DNA from 2 places in the Pseudomonas alkylphenolica genome. Region 2 is predicted to be linked to the other one. Evidence: predicted binding sites of a transcription regulator. Region 2 holds the regulator's gene; the other holds the start of a gene.
What was found. Region 2 encodes FliA, which starts transcription of late flagellar genes. Its sites were predicted from a motif close to CTAAAGTTTNNNNNNNNNNNGCCGNTAA; they were not measured.
Positions count from the first base shown of each region.

Region 1: the regulator FliA is predicted to act here: its motif matches at 5,470-5,497, upstream of PSAKL28_RS18055 (methyl-accepting chemotaxis protein).

Region 1 covers NZ_CP009048.1:3,933,433-3,941,023, forward strand. The annotation lists gene PSAKL28_RS18040 (ATP-binding protein) at 1-1,709, shown strand, start outside; gene fabA (3-hydroxyacyl-[acyl-carrier-protein] dehydratase FabA) at 1,922-2,437, shown strand; gene fabB (beta-ketoacyl-ACP synthase I) at 2,449-3,669, shown strand; gene PSAKL28_RS18055 (methyl-accepting chemotaxis protein) at 3,787-5,412, opposite strand; gene PSAKL28_RS18060 (DUF3859 domain-containing protein) at 5,551-6,015, opposite strand; gene PSAKL28_RS18065 (amidohydrolase family protein) at 6,101-7,105, opposite strand; gene PSAKL28_RS18070 (pirin family protein) at 7,221-7,591, shown strand, end outside.
Region 2 covers NZ_CP009048.1:4,097,037-4,104,627, forward strand. The annotation lists gene PSAKL28_RS18740 (chemotaxis protein CheA) at 1-705, opposite strand, end outside; gene PSAKL28_RS18745 (protein phosphatase CheZ) at 718-1,506, opposite strand; gene PSAKL28_RS18750 (chemotaxis response regulator CheY) at 1,526-1,900, opposite strand; gene fliA (RNA polymerase sigma factor FliA) at 2,005-2,745, opposite strand; gene fleN (flagellar synthesis regulator FleN) at 2,742-3,575, opposite strand; gene flhF (flagellar biosynthesis GTPase FlhF) at 3,695-5,005, opposite strand; gene flhA (flagellar biosynthesis protein FlhA) at 5,017-7,146, opposite strand; gene flhB (flagellar biosynthesis protein FlhB) at 7,344-7,591, opposite strand, start outside.

The sequences.
Region 1 (7,591 bases), 160 kb from region 2:
GCCTGATGCGCGCCACCTTGAGCATCCCGCATGTGCGCTTTCTCGAGGTCCAGGACAGCAGCAACCATATTCTGGTGTACGTCGAACAGCCGGACGAACACGACAACCGCGCCCAGCAGGTCGAGGTGTTCCAGGCCCCTATCCGCCTGCAGCAGATCCGCCTGGACAACGACTTCCTGCATAACGGCAGGCAACCCTTGAAACATATCGATGATGATTACCTGGGCCGGGTCATCGTCGGTATGTCCAATGACGCGTTCAGCCAGCGCCAGCAGGAAATCGTGATCAAGGCCGGGATCCTGGCGCTGTTCGCCCTGCTCTTCACCTTCCTGCTGGCCCGCCGCCTGGCCCTGAGCCTGGCCAAACCGATCAGCGACATGGGCCATGCGGTCAAGGCCATTCAGCAAGGCGACTTCAATGCCCCCTTGCCGGTGGTCGATGACAGTGAACTCGGCCACCTCGCCCGCCACATCAATAACCTGGCCCGCGCACTGGCCCAGGCCAGCCATGAGCAGCAGCAGGCGATGTCGCAACTGATCCAGGCCCGTGAAGAAGCCGAACAGGCGAACCGAGCCAAATCCGACTTCCTGGCCATGATGAGCCATGAACTGCGCACCCCCATGAACGGTGTGCTGGGCATGCTGCAGTTACTGGAAACCACGACCTTGAGCGAGGAGCAGGTCGAATACACCGCCGTGGCCAGTGAATCGACCGGTCACCTGCTCAAGGTGATCAACGACATTCTCGATTTCTCGCGGATCGAACGCACCCACCTGGAACTGGAGCACATCGATTTCAACCTCGGTGAACTTATCGGCAGCTGTGCGCAATCCTTCCAGCACCTGGCCGCCCAGCGCGGCCTGAATCTGCAACTGCTGTTGCCACCCGGTATGGAGCAGTTGCAGGTGATCGGCGACCCGACACGGATTCGCCAGATCCTGCTCAACCTGGTGGGCAATGCGCTGAAATTCACCGAGCAAGGCAGCGTTCGCATCGAACCCCGCTGGCAGGTGCTCGACCGCCAGCTGATCTGGTTCGCCTGCGCGGTGCACGACACCGGCATCGGCATCGACAACGAGCGCCTGGAAACCATGTTCGTCGCCTTCCAGCAGGCCGACAGTTCGATTTCCCGGCGTTACGGCGGCACCGGCCTGGGCCTGTCGATTGCGCGCACGCTGGCGGAACGCATGGGCGGCACCTTGCGCGGCGAAAGCCGCCAGGGCCAGGGCTCGACCTTTACCCTGGAAATGCCGCTAACGCTGTCGGTGCAGCCGATGCCATGCCTACCCAGCCAGAACAGCGAGCAGGAAGAAGCAGGTCTTGGCCGGAAAATCCTGCTGGTGGAGGACAATCCGGTAAACCAGACCGTGATCGAAGCCATGCTGCGCAGCCTGGGATACGAGGTGCAGATTGCCGTGGACGGCGCCCAGGCGGTGTCGCAGGTTGCCCGTCAGCGCTTTGCCGCAACCCTGATGGATTGCCGATTGCCGATCATCGACGGCTATGAAGCCACCCGGCGCATCCGCCAGCTGCCCCAGGCGGCGGCCATGCCGATCATCGCCCTGACCGCCAACGCCTTGCAGGGTGATCGCGAACGCTGCCTGAGCGCCGGCATGAACGATTACCTCGCCAAGCCGTTCAAACGGACTGATCTGCAGCAGATTCTGCAGCGTTGGCTGCCCGATCAGTCAGCTGCGACTGGCGATTAATCTGAAATTGCGGCAGTCTTATAGACTGGACAGGCTGCTTTGAAAGCCTGAAAATAAAATTTCAGTGCACAAGTGTACTTCTTTGCCCCGTGCGCTGTGACTTTCACTACAACGCAATAGTCTATGTGTAGGCTGCCGCCCCAAGCACAAGCGTTTTGGGTCGGCCGGGAAGATTTGCCCCCCTGCCGCACGGGGATTATTGAGGAGCTCGCATGACCAAACAAAACGCCTTTACTCGGGAAGACCTGCTGCGCTGCAGTCGCGGTGAGCTGTTCGGCCCAGGTAACGCGCAACTGCCCGCCCCGAATATGCTGATGGTGGATCGTATCACCCACATCAGCCAGGAAGGCGGCAAGTACGGCAAAGGTGAATTGGTCGCCGAGCTGGATATCAATCCAGACCTGTGGTTCTTCGCCTGCCATTTCGAAGGTGATCCGGTAATGCCGGGCTGCCTGGGCCTGGACGCCATGTGGCAGCTGGTTGGCTTCTTCCTCGGCTGGCAAGGCCTGCCAGGCCGTGGCCGCGCCTTGGGTTCGGGCGAAGTGAAATTCTTCGGCCAGGTCCTGCCGACCGCTCAGAAAGTCACTTACAACATTCATATCAAGCGCGTCCTCAAGGGCAAGCTGAACATGGCCATCGCCGATGGCTCGGTCAGCGTCGACGGCCGTGAGATCTACACCGCCGAAGGCCTTCGGGTCGGCGTATTCACCTCCACTGACAACTTCTAAGGGTTATCCGCATGCGCCGCGTCGTTATCACTGGTCTGGGCATCGTTTCGTGCCTGGGCAATGACAAAGAGACCGTCTCCGCCAACCTGCGTGCAAGCCGCCCTGGCATCCGATTCAACCCGGAATATGCCGAAATGGGTCTGCGTAGCCAGGTTTCCGGCTCCATTGACCTCAACCTCGAAGAACTGATCGACCGCAAGATCTTCCGTTTCGTTGGTCACGCTGCCGCCTACGCCTATCTGGCCATGGCCGACGCGATCAAGGATTCGGGCCTGACCGAAGAGCAAGTGTCGAACCCGCGTACCGGCCTGATCGCAGGTTCCGGCGGCGCCTCGACCCTGAACCAGATGGAAGCGCTGGACATCCTGCGCGAAAAAGGCGTCAAGCGCGTTGGCCCGTACCGCGTCACCCGGACCATGAGCAGCACCGTTTCGGCGTGCCTGGCCACCCCGTTCAAGATCAAGGGCCTGAACTACTCCATCGCCTCCGCTTGCGCCACCAGTGCACACTGCATCGGTACCGCGATGGAGCAGATCCAGATGGGCAAGCAGGACATCGTCTTCGCCGGTGGTGGTGAAGAAGAGCATTGGAGCCAGTCGTTCCTGTTCGACGCCATGGGCGCGCTGTCCAGCAAGCGCAACGACACCCCGGAAAAGGCCTCCCGTGCCTACGACGCCGACCGTGACGGTTTCGTCATCGCCGGTGGTGGCGGTATGGTTGTAGTCGAGGAACTGGAGCACGCTCTGGCCCGCGGCGCGAAAATCTACGCCGAGATCGTCGGCTACGGCGCGACCTCCGATGGCTACGACATGGTTGCCCCAAGCGGCGAAGGTGCCATCCGCTGCATGCAGCAGGCGCTGTCCACCGTCGACACCCCGATCGACTACCTGAACACCCACGGCACCTCGACGCCGGTTGGCGACGTTGCCGAAATGAAGGGTGTACGCGAAGTGTTCGGCGACAAGGCACCAGCCATCAGCTCGACCAAGAGCCTGTCCGGTCACTCCCTGGGCGCCGCCGGCGTTCATGAAGCGATCTACTGCATGCTGATGATGGAAGGCAACTTCATTGCCGGTTCCGCCAACATCGACGAGCTGGATCCAGAAGTGGCTGACCTGCCGGTTCTGCGCGAAACCCGCGAAAATGCCAAGATCGACACCGTGATGAGCAACAGCTTCGGTTTCGGCGGCACCAACGCCACCCTGGTGCTCAAGCGCTGGGAAGGCAAGTAAGGGCTAGCCCCTTATGCTGAAACGCCCCGACTCGTCGGGGCGTTTTTGTTTATGTATCGCGGGGCAAGCCCGCTCCCACTGGCGTACTCTGTGGGAGCGGGCTTGCCCCGCGATAACTCACACCGAAAAACGCCCTACCAAGCCATTCAAATCAATCGCCAACTGCGACAACGCCTGACTCGCCGCATTGGTCTGATTGGCCCCCGCCGAGGTCTGCAACGCCAGATCGCGGATATTGGTCAGGTTGCGATCCACCTCGCGCGCCACTTGTGCCTGCTGCTCGGATGCGCTGGCGATCACCAGATTGCGCTCGTTGATCAGGCTGATCGCCGCGGCAATCTCTTCCAGCGCCGCCCCCGCGGCATGTGCGCCTTCCAGGGTACTTTGGGCACGCTCGTTGCTCTGCTGCATGCCCTCCACCGCGCGCTCAGTGCCTTGCTGGATACCATGAATCATCTGCTCGATTTCCCGGGTCGACTGTTGCGTGCGATGCGCCAAGGCCCGCACCTCATCCGCCACCACGGCAAAACCACGCCCGGCATCCCCGGCCCGGGCCGCTTCGATCGCGGCATTGAGGGCCAGCAGGTTGGTCTGCTCGGCAATGGCACCGATTACATCCAGCACTTTGGTTATTCCGTGCACCTGTTGCGCCAGTTGGCCAACCTCCTCGGCATTGGAGGTCACGCCTGCCGCCAGCGACTCGATCGAAACCACGGTCAGACGCACCTGCTCCCGACCCTGGCGGGCAATGCGGTCTGATTCGCGCGATGCTTCGGAGGTGGCCACCGCATTGCTCGCCACCTCCTCCACCGCCGTGGTCATCTGATTGACCGCCGTAGCCGCCTGCTCGATCTCCTGGCTCTGCTGCATCAAGCCGCGCGTGGCATCTTCGGTCACGGCGCTGAGCTCCTCGGAGGCCGAGGCCAACTGACTGGAGGAATCGGAAATTCTCCCGATGGTCTCGCGCAAGCTTTGCTGCATCTGCTTGAGCGCCGCCAACAGCCGCGCCGGTTCGTCCGCCCCGTGCACGGCAATCTGCGGGGTCAGGTCGCCGGTTGCCACTATCTCGGCCACCTGCAGTGACTGGGCCAAAGGGCGAACGATACTGCGGGTCAGGGTCAGCGCCAGGATAACGGTCATCAGCAACGCGCCGAGCAAAAGCGCGATCACCCAGACCCGAGCGTTGTTGTACACGGCTGCGGCCAGGTCGGTAGCCTTGTTGGCGTGGAGGTTATTGAGCGCAATCAGTTCGTTGAGCGTGGCAGTGAGCTGGTCGGCCAGCTGGTTCATTTCGCCGTTGACCACGGCGGTCGCGGCATCGACCTGGCCCTGCAGCGACAACTGGGTCACCTGAGCCTGCAACCCCATGTACTGCTGCTCGATCTTCAAATAGCGATCGAACAGCGATTGCTCTTCCGGCAGGACAATCAGCGCCTGATACTGCTGTTGCGCCTTGCTCAGGCCGGCCTTGATGTCCTCGATGCGCGCCTTGTTCTGCTGCAGCGACTGCGGGTCGCGATTGATCAGCAAGCGCAGGGTCAGGGCGCGAATGCGCAGAGTGTCCTGGGTCATCTGCCCCACTGCGACGACACTGGGCAACCAGTTGCTGTCGACCTGCTCGGACTGCTGGCGCATGCTGGTCATCTGCATTAGGGCGAAAACCCCCAAGGCAAGCACCAGCAAGGCCACCAAACCGAAGCCCAGGCCCGCCCTGGGCGCGATATTCATGCTTCTCAAGTTCATCTTCCGGCTCCCTCCAAAAGCGCTGCACAAGGATGCAGCTGTCCCTTGCTCTAGACGATATCGGGCCGTGGAAGATTTGCCTTAGACGAAAACATGATATCAAAATGCCTGCTCATCGCGACGGCAGGCGCACTCTGCTCAGCGCACGGTAAAACGCTGCTCGGCGAGCAGACGGTCACCCTGAAAGACCATGAAATGCCATTGCCCCGGCACTACTTCGTGGTTTTCAGTGAACTCGTAAGCCATGACATCCTGGGCCGCCCCAGGCACCAGCTTCTGCACCACTTCGAATTTGTCGTGGCGTTTGCCATCCGGCGTGCGCACCCCAGGGGTGAAGTACAACAGGGTCAGCGGCGTGTCGTCCGCCACTTTGCCTTCCAGACGGTAACGCATGCCAAACTTGCTGCCCAGGCGCGCCGGAATCTGGTCGGTGGACTGGATAGTCTGGTTGCTCTGGGTCAGCACCCGCTCACCGGGCTGAAAATTCTGGTGACGGGTTTCAAACAGGCCATATTCAATCGGGCCTTCGACCCGGACCTCTGCACCGGCCAGGCCACTGACCAGCAAAAGCCCGCACACCGCACTGAAACGACTGAAAAACATGATGCACTCCATCAGGATTGATGGCGGCAGGCTATGACGCTGGCATGACAGACTGATGACAACTGCACATCCGACAGCGGCGTCCCTAGCGTTGTTTCGGCAATACCGCGAGAAAATTGTCCCGCGCAACCTTCTGCGCCACATCCGCTGGCAAGGCATCGAGGAAAGGGTCGAAGCCGTGCAACTGCTCACCCAGGCTGTCGAACCGTCCGACCACGTCAGAGCCGAGCATGAAGCGCTCCGGGAAGCGTTTGACCAGCGCCAGCCACTCAGCCCTGGGTTTGCCCTGCTCGTCCAGCAGATAAGGCTGCAGGACGCTCCAGGACAGATCGATGTACACGTTGGGATAGGACTCGAGCAGACGCGACAGGGTCGGCAGGAGGAAATCCAGCCGGGTCTGGTGACGGTGGATTTCCATGCTGCTGCCGGCATGCGCCCAGATGAAGCGGGTGTGCGGATGATTGCGCAACGGCTCTTCGATTTCGGCCAGGTACAGTGGATTGCGCTCACGCTTGGAGGTGATGTTGGAATGGATCAACACCGGCAGGTCCTGCTCGGCCGCCAGATGATAGATACGGGTCATGGCTTCGTTGTTGGCCCGTGGCGTATCGCCGCTGGTCAGCGCCGTCAGATCGTCATGCCGGGTAAAGACTTCACCAATGCCCTGCCAGAGCCCGGGGTACAGGTCGAGCATCCGCTCGATATGCGCCACTGCATTCTTGTCCACCGGGTTGAAGCCGGTCAGGAACGGATGAAAGCGCTGACGCTGCCTGGGTTCGAGTTTTTCCAATGCAGCGGCGACGTAGATATCGGTGGCGCTGTACCAATAGGCATCGGCATCGTCACCGGCGTAATAGCGCGGGCGTTTGGGTTCATCCTCGTGCCATTTTTTCGCCACCGCCACACCGGAGATCATCGACTGATCGATACGCGCCTGGTCCATGGCCTCGAGCAATGCATCCATGCCTTCGCTTTCCTGAAAGAAGTCTACGTAGTGCAGGTGTGCATCGCTGTAGCGGTACTCCCGCGCCTGCACGCTTTGCAGGGTCAACCCCAGCAACACGATCCAGCCCAGACTTCTGGCAAACATTGTGTATTCCTTGTTGGCGATTCAGACAGGGTAGACCGGTCAAGCCGCAGTGCAGTTCAGACGCTGCCTGTAACAGGTTATGCTCAAGCTCATCATCCCCGGCCTGGAGCCCACCGTGAGCCATCCCCTGGTCATCCGCCCTCGCGCCGAATCCGTCGAAGGCCAACCGATCCTGCGCCCCCTGCCGTCGGCACAATGTCGCAGTGTCGGACCGTTCGTGTTCTTCGATCACATGCTCGAAACCGATTACACCGCCGGCAATGGCGTGAACATTCGCCAACATCCACATATCGGCCTTTCTACCCTCACCTACCTGTTCGAAGGCGAGATCCTGCACAAGGACAGCCTTGGCTCGGATCAACGGGTCAAGGCCGGGGACGTCAGCTGGATGACCGCGGGTAGCGCCATTGCCCATGTCGAGCGCACGCCGGCAGACCTGCTGGAAAAGGGTTCACGCCTGCATGGCCTGCAAGTCTGGCTGGCGTC
Region 2 (7,591 bases):
CAACGCCTCGAACTCATCATCGGTGATTTCGTCGCTGGTGCTCTGGGTGGATTGCGCCACCGGCGCAGGTGCGCTGACACTGTCAGGAGCAAACTGGCCCTTGCCGTGCAACTGGTCGAGCAGCGACTCGAACTCGGCATCGGTGATTTCATCGCTGGCCGCAGCCGGTGCCTGCACCTGGGCTTCGGCCTCAGCCTTGACCGCATTGAGCGAGTCAAGCAGCTGTTCGAATTCGGTATCGGTAATGTCCGCTTCGGCGGGCGCTTCTGGCGCCTGTTCCAGCACCGGCTCAGGTGCGGCGACCGGCTCGTCAGCGGCGGGTTCAGCCAGGCGCGACAAGGCTGCCAGCAGCTCAGGCGTGGCCGGCGTGATATCGCTGCGCTCGCGCACCTGACCGAACATGCTGTTGACCGTGTCCAGGGCTTCCAGGACCACGTCCATCAGTTCGGCATCGACACGTCGCTCACCCTTGCGCAGGATGTCGAAGACGTTTTCGGCGATGTGGCAGCACTCCACCAGCTCGTTGAGCTGGAGGAAGCCGGCGCCCCCTTTTACAGTGTGAAAACCGCGAAAGATCGCATTGAGCAGATCGGCATCATCCGGACGGCTTTCCAGCTCGACCAGTTGCTCGGACAGTTGCTCAAGAATCTCGCCGGCTTCTACCAGAAAATCCTGAAGGATTTCTTCATCGGCGCCGAAGCTCATTAAACGTGCTCCCTAAAAACCCAGACTGGACAGCAGATCGTCGACATCGTCCTGACCGGACACAACGTCTTCACGTTTATCGGCATGAATCTGTGGACCTTCACCCCGAGTCGGATGTTTTTCTTGATCTTTTTCAGCGCGCAGCTGCTGGTGGTCATGTTCGATACCGGCAAAGCGGTCGACTTGACTGGCCATCAGCACGAGCTTGAGCAGATTGCTTTCTACTTCGGTGACCAGTGCCGTGACACGTTTGATCACCTGACCGGTCAGGTCCTGATAGTCCTGAGCCAGGAGAATGTCGTTGAGGTGGCCGGCGACCTTGCGGCTGCCTTCCTCACTACGCTCCAGGAAGCGGTCGACGCGGTGCATCAGCTCGCGAAACTCCGGCGCAGCCACTTCGCGGCGCAAGAAGCGCTGCCAGTCGGCGCGCAGATCGCGGGCTTCGTCACTCAGCTCGTGGAGGACCGGAGTGCTCTCCTCGACCAGATCCATGGTCCGGTTCGCCGCGCCCTCGGTCAGCTTGACCACATAGGACAGGCGCTCGGTCGCATCGGTGATCTGCGAGACTTCCTCGGCCTGCGGCATTTGCGGATCGATCTGGAAACTGACGATCGCACTGTGCAGCTCACGCGTAAGCTTGCCGACTTCCTGGTACAGGCCACGGTCACGGGTCTGGTTCAGCTGATGGATCAGTTGCACCGCGTCGCCGAATTTGCCCCGCTCGAGACTGTCGACCAGTTCGTGGGCATGCTTCTTCAGTGTCGACTCGAAGCCGTCCAACGATGAATGTGTTTGCTCCATAGCGCCCCCGTGGCGTGTCTTAGCTGTTGACGCGCTCGAAGATCTTCTCGATCTTTTCTTTCAGCACCTGGGCAGTGAACGGCTTGACCACATAGCCGTTGACGCCGGCCTGGGCCGCTTCGATGATCTGCTCGCGCTTGGCTTCAGCAGTCACCATCAGCACCGGCAGGTGCTTGAGGCGCTCGTCGGCACGCACTTTGCGCAGCAGGTCGATACCGGACATGCCCGGCATGTTCCAGTCGGTCACGAGAAAATCGAAATGACCGCTTTCGAGCATCGGCAGCGCCGTGTTGCCGTCATCGGCTTCCTGGGTATTGGTGAAGCCCAGGTCACGCAGCAGGTTCTTGATGATCCGCCGCATCGTCGAAAAGTCGTCGACGATGAGGATTTTCATGTCTTTGTTCAATTAGACCTCCAAGCAGTCTTTAACGCGCTCAGCGCTGAACGCGCATTCAATCAATTCGGGCACTACATTTCGCGACTGCATTGAACCTGCGTTCAACGCGCCCGCCATTCCCCCAGGCGACCACGCAAACGCGCCGCGCACTGGCTGTGCAACTGGCTGACGCGCGACTCGCTGACACCCAGGACCTCACCGATTTCCTTGAGGTTCAGCTCTTCGTCGTAGTACAGCGCCAGGACCAGACGCTCGCGTTCAGGCAGGTTGGCAATGGCATCTGCCAGGGCTGCCTGAAAACGCTCGTCTTCCAGATCGCGCGAAGGCTCGAGCTGGGCACTGGCGCCGTCCTCGTGCAGGCCTTCATGTTCGCCGTCCTGTAACAGGTCGTCGAAACTGAACAGGCGGCTGCCCAGGGTGTCATTCAAAATCCCGTAGTAATCATCGAGACTCAATTGAAGTTCGGCAGCAACCTCGTGATCTTTAGCGTCACGGCCGGTTTTTGCTTCAATTGCACGAATCGCGTCACTGACCATGCGGGTATTACGGTGGACCGAGCGCGGTGCCCAGTCCCCTTTACGTACTTCGTCAAGCATTGCCCCACGGATACGGATACCGGCGTAGGTCTCGAAACTGGCACCCTTGCTCGCGTCATACTTGTTGCTGACTTCGAGCAGGCCGATCATGCCGGCCTGGATCAGATCCTCGACCTGGACACTGGCCGGCAAACGCGCCAGCAAGTGATAGGCAATACGCTTGACCAACGGCGCGTAGCGCTCGATCAACTCGTACTGACCATCGCGAGACGCGTTGCTGTACATCCGGTATCCGCTTGCGTTCATAGCACAGGTCCCGCACTCGTCGGCTGCACCAGGCGCTCGACAAAAAACTCCAGGTGACCACGCGGGTTGGCAGGCAGCGGCCAGGTGTCGACCTTCTGGGCAATGGCCTTGAATGCCAGCGCGCACTTGGAACGCGGAAAGGCTTCATAGACCGCTCGCTGCTTTTGCACTGCCTTGCGCACACATTCGTCGTAAGGCACCGCGCCGACGTATTGTAGGGCGACGTCGAGGAAGCGATCAGTGACCTTGGTCAACTTGGCGAACAGGTTGCGCCCTTCCTGCGGGCTTTGCGCCATGTTGGCCAGGACCCGGAAGCGGTTCATGCCGTAATCGCGGTTGAGCAGCTTGATCAGCGCGTAGGCATCGGTGATCGAGGTCGGCTCGTCGCACACCACCAGCAGCACTTCCTGGGCTGCGCGGACAAAACTGACTACCGAGTCACCAATACCAGCAGCGGTATCGATCACCAGCACATCGAGGTTGTCGCCGATCTCGCTGAAGGCCTGAATCAGACCTGCATGCTGGGCAGGCGCCAGGTGCACCATGCTCTGCGTGCCGGAAGCGGCGGGCACAATGCGCACGCCACCCGGCCCCTGCAGCAGCACGTCGCGCAGCTCGCAGCGGCCCTCGATCACGTCGGCCAGGGTGCGCTTGGGCGTCAGGCCGAGCAATACGTCGACATTGGCCAGGCCCAGGTCGGCATCCAGCAGCATGACCCGACGGCCAAGCTCTGCCAGCGCCAATGACAGGTTCACCGACACATTGGTCTTGCCGACGCCACCTTTGCCGCCAGTCACGGCGATCACCTGTACGGGATGCATGCTACCCATGTTTGTTCATTACCTTGTCTTGCTTAGACCGAGGCCACATGACCGGCTGCGCTTTCAACACCTGAAAAATGCCTGGCAGTCCATCAATGCAGATACTTTGCAACGTCTTCACAATCACCTCAGCCAACACGCTTGCCGGGGCTGTGGTAGAGATCAGCGAACATATCGGCCATTGCCTCTTCGCTGGGCTCGTCCTGCATCTGCACACTCACCGCGCGGCTGACCAGCTGGTGCCGACGCGGTAGGTGCAGATCGTCAGGAATGCGCGGCCCATCAGTAAGATAGGCCACTGGCAATTCGTGACTGATGGCCAGGCTCAGGACTTCGCCGAGGCAGGCCGTTTCATCAAGCTTGGTCAGGATGCACCCTGCCAGCCCGCAGCGCTTGTAGCTGTGATAGGCGGCAGTGAGCACCTGCTTCTGGCTGGTCGTCGCCAGCACCAGATAATTTTTAGACGCAATACCACGTCCTGCCAGGGTTTCCAGCTGCATGCGCAGGGCCGGATCACTGGCTTGCAGGCCAGCGGTATCGATCAGCACCACGCGCTTGCGCAACAACGGCTCCAGCGCCTGGGCCAGAGACTGGCCGGGATCGACGTGGGTCACCGAGACATTGAGGATGCGCCCCAGGGTCTTGAGCTGCTCCTGGGCGCCGATGCGAAAACTGTCCATGCTCACCAGCGCCAGATTCTGCGCGCCATACTTGAGCACATAACGCGCTGCCAGCTTGGCCAGGGTGGTGGTCTTGCCCATGCCCGCCGGCCCGACCATGGCGATCACCCCGCCCTCTTCGATCGGCTCGACTTCCGGCACATCGATACGCCGCGCCAGATGGGCGAGCAGCATGCGCCAGGCATGACGAGGCTCTTCGATGCCGGCGATCTGCGCCAGCAGCTCATGCGCCAGCGGGCCGGACAGACCGATACGCTGCAGACGGCGCCAGAGGTTGGCCTGCTGCGGCTGGTTACCCTGCAGCTGACTCCAGGCCAGCGAACCGAGCTGCACTTCGAGCAACTCGCGCAGGCCGCTGAGCTCGGAGCGCATGGCATCGAACAAGCGCGGGTCAACCGGCGCGGCAGCTGCAGCAACCGGTGCGGCCGGCGTTTCCACAGGCGTCTCGACTAGCGGCTCGGAGGCGGTCAGCGGCAAGCCTGCAAACAGCTGGCGGTTGCCGTCTTCGCTTTCGCTGCGGCTACTGAGCTCGGCCTGGGCGGTGACAATGCGCGACTGGGTCTTGCGCAGTTCATCTTCGAGCTCGACATTCGGAACCCGTGGCGCCAGGGCGGACAGCTTGTAGTCCAGCGCAGCCGTCAGCTCGACACCGCCAGCAATCCGTCGGTTGCCGATGATGGCGGCATCAGCCCCCAGCTCATCTCGAACCAGCTTCATGGCCTGACGCATATCGGCGGCGAAAAAACGCTTAACTTGCATAACCCACTACCTCAGCCGTTGGGGCCTACTGTGGCAACGATGGTAACTTGCTTGTTGTCAGGTATTTCCTGATACGCCAAAACATGCAAATTCGGTACAGCCAGGCGGCCGAAGCGCGACAGCATCGCCCGTACCGGTCCTGCGACCAGCAGGATCGCCGGTTGCCCTTGCATCTCTTGACGCTGGGCAGCCTCGATCAACGAACGCTGAAGCTTTTCGGCCATGCTCGGTTCAAGAAGAACACCGTCTTCCTGACCTTGCCCGGCCCTTTGCAGACTATTGAGCAAAATCTGTTCCAACCTTGGCTCAAGGGTGATCACAGGCAGCTCGGACTCAACGCCGACAATGCTTTGCACGATAGCGCGACACAATCCGACGCGCACCACCGCCACCAGCGCGGCGGTATCTTGACTCTTGACCGCATTGTTGGCGATCGCCTCGGCAATGCTGCGGATATCACGCACCGGCACCTGCTCGGCGAGCAACGCCTGCAGGACCTTGAGCAGCCCCGACAACGAAATGACACCCGGCACCAACTCTTCGGCAAGCTTGGGCGAGGCCTTGGCCAACACCTGCAGCAGTTGTTGGACTTCCTCGTGGCCAATCAGTTCGTGGCAGTGCTTGTGCAGAATCTGGTTCAGGTGGGTCGCAACCACGGTACTGGCATCCACCACGGTGTAACCCAGCGATTGCGCCTGACTGCGCTGATTGACATCGATCCACACCGCTTCCAGCCCGAACGCCGGGTCGCGGGCGGCAATACCGTTGAGGGTGCCAAAGACCTGTCCGGGGTTGATGGCCAGCTCGCGATCGGGATAGATCTCGGCCTCGGCCAGGATCACCCCCATCAGGGTCAGGCGATAGGCGCTGGGCGCCAGGTCGAGGTTGTCGCGGATATGCACCGTGGGCATGAGAAAACCCAGGTCCTGGGAGAGCTTCTTGCGCACTCCCTTGATCCGCGCCAGCAGTTGTCCACCCTGATTGCGGTCGACCAGGGGAATCAGCCGATAGCCGACCTCCAGGCCGATCATGTCGATCGGCGTGACATCGTCCCAGCCCAGCTCCTTGGTTTCCATAGCGCGCTGCGGCGAGGGCAACAGGTCCTGCTGGCGCTGAACTTCCTCCTGGGCTTTGACCTTGGCCAGGTTCTGCTTGCGCCACAGCCAATAGGCACCGCCAGCGGCCACCAGGCCCAGGCTCAGGAAGGCGAAGTGCGGCATGCCCGGCACCAGGCCCATGACGATCATGATCCCCGCCGATACCCCCAGCGCCTTGGGCGAAGTGAACATCTGCCGGTTGATCTGGTTACCCATGTCTTCGGAACCGGAGGCACGGGTCACCATGATGGCTGCAGCGGTGGACAACAGCAGTGATGGCAATTGCGCCACCAAACCGTCACCGATGGTCAGCAAGGCATAGACTCTACCGGCATCGCCGAAGGTCATGCCGTGCTGGAACATACCGACCAGCATGCCGCCGATCAGGTTGATGAAGAGGATCAGCAGACCGGCGATGGCGTCACCGCGAACGAACTTGCTGGCACCGTCCATCGAACCGTAGAACTCGGCCTCCTGAGCCACTTCAGAGCGTCGCGCCTTGGCCTGGGCCTGATCGATCAGACCGGCGTTGAGGTCGGCGTCGATGGCCATCTGCTTGCCCGGCATTGCATCGAGGGTGAAACGTGCGCTCACCTCGGAAATACGCCCGGCACCCTTGGTCACCACCACGAAGTTGATGATCATCAGGATCGCGAACACCACGATACCGACCACGTAGTTGCCGCCGATCACCACCTCACCGAAGGCCTGGATCACTTTACCGGCGGCAGCATGACCATCTTGACCATGAAGCATGACCACCCGCGTAGAGGCCACGTTCAGCGCCAGGCGCAGCAAGGTTGCCACCAGCAGGATGGTTGGAAACGCAGCGAAATCGAGGGGGCGCAGGGCGTAGACGCAGACCAGCAGGACCACGATCGACAGCGCGATGTTGAAGGTGAAGAACACGTCGAGCAAAAACGGCGGGATCGGCAACATCATCATTGCCAGCATCACCAGCAGCAACAGCGGCACACCCAGATTCCCCCGGCCTAACCCGGCCAGGTTGTTACGGGCATTGCTGATTAACTGAGAGCGATCCACCGGTATTCCTCGTCTAGCTCAAGCAAAACTTTGACGCGTTTCTGACGCGCGCTGCGCTGCCTTTGCAAGAAGCTTTCCAACTTTGAGGAATGCGGCGTTTTTGTGTGGAGGCGGGCTTACTGTGGGAGCGGGCTTGCCCCGCGATTGCGATCTGTCAGCCATATCGCATCGCGGGGCAAGCCCGCTCCCACCGAGCCTTAATCGTGCTGTAGGTCCGGCGGAATCGGCAGGTCCTTGAGCGGCTCCGGCGGCTTGCCCTTGCCTGCCCGGTATTGGCGGATCTGGAAGACATAGGCCAGCACCTGGGCCACGGCCAGGTACAGCCCGGCAGGAATCTCTTCCTCAAGCTCCGTTGAGTAATAAATCGAACGCGCCAACGCCGGGGACTCAAGCACCTGGATCTTGTGCTCATTGGCAATTTCACGAATCTTCAAGGCAATGAAGT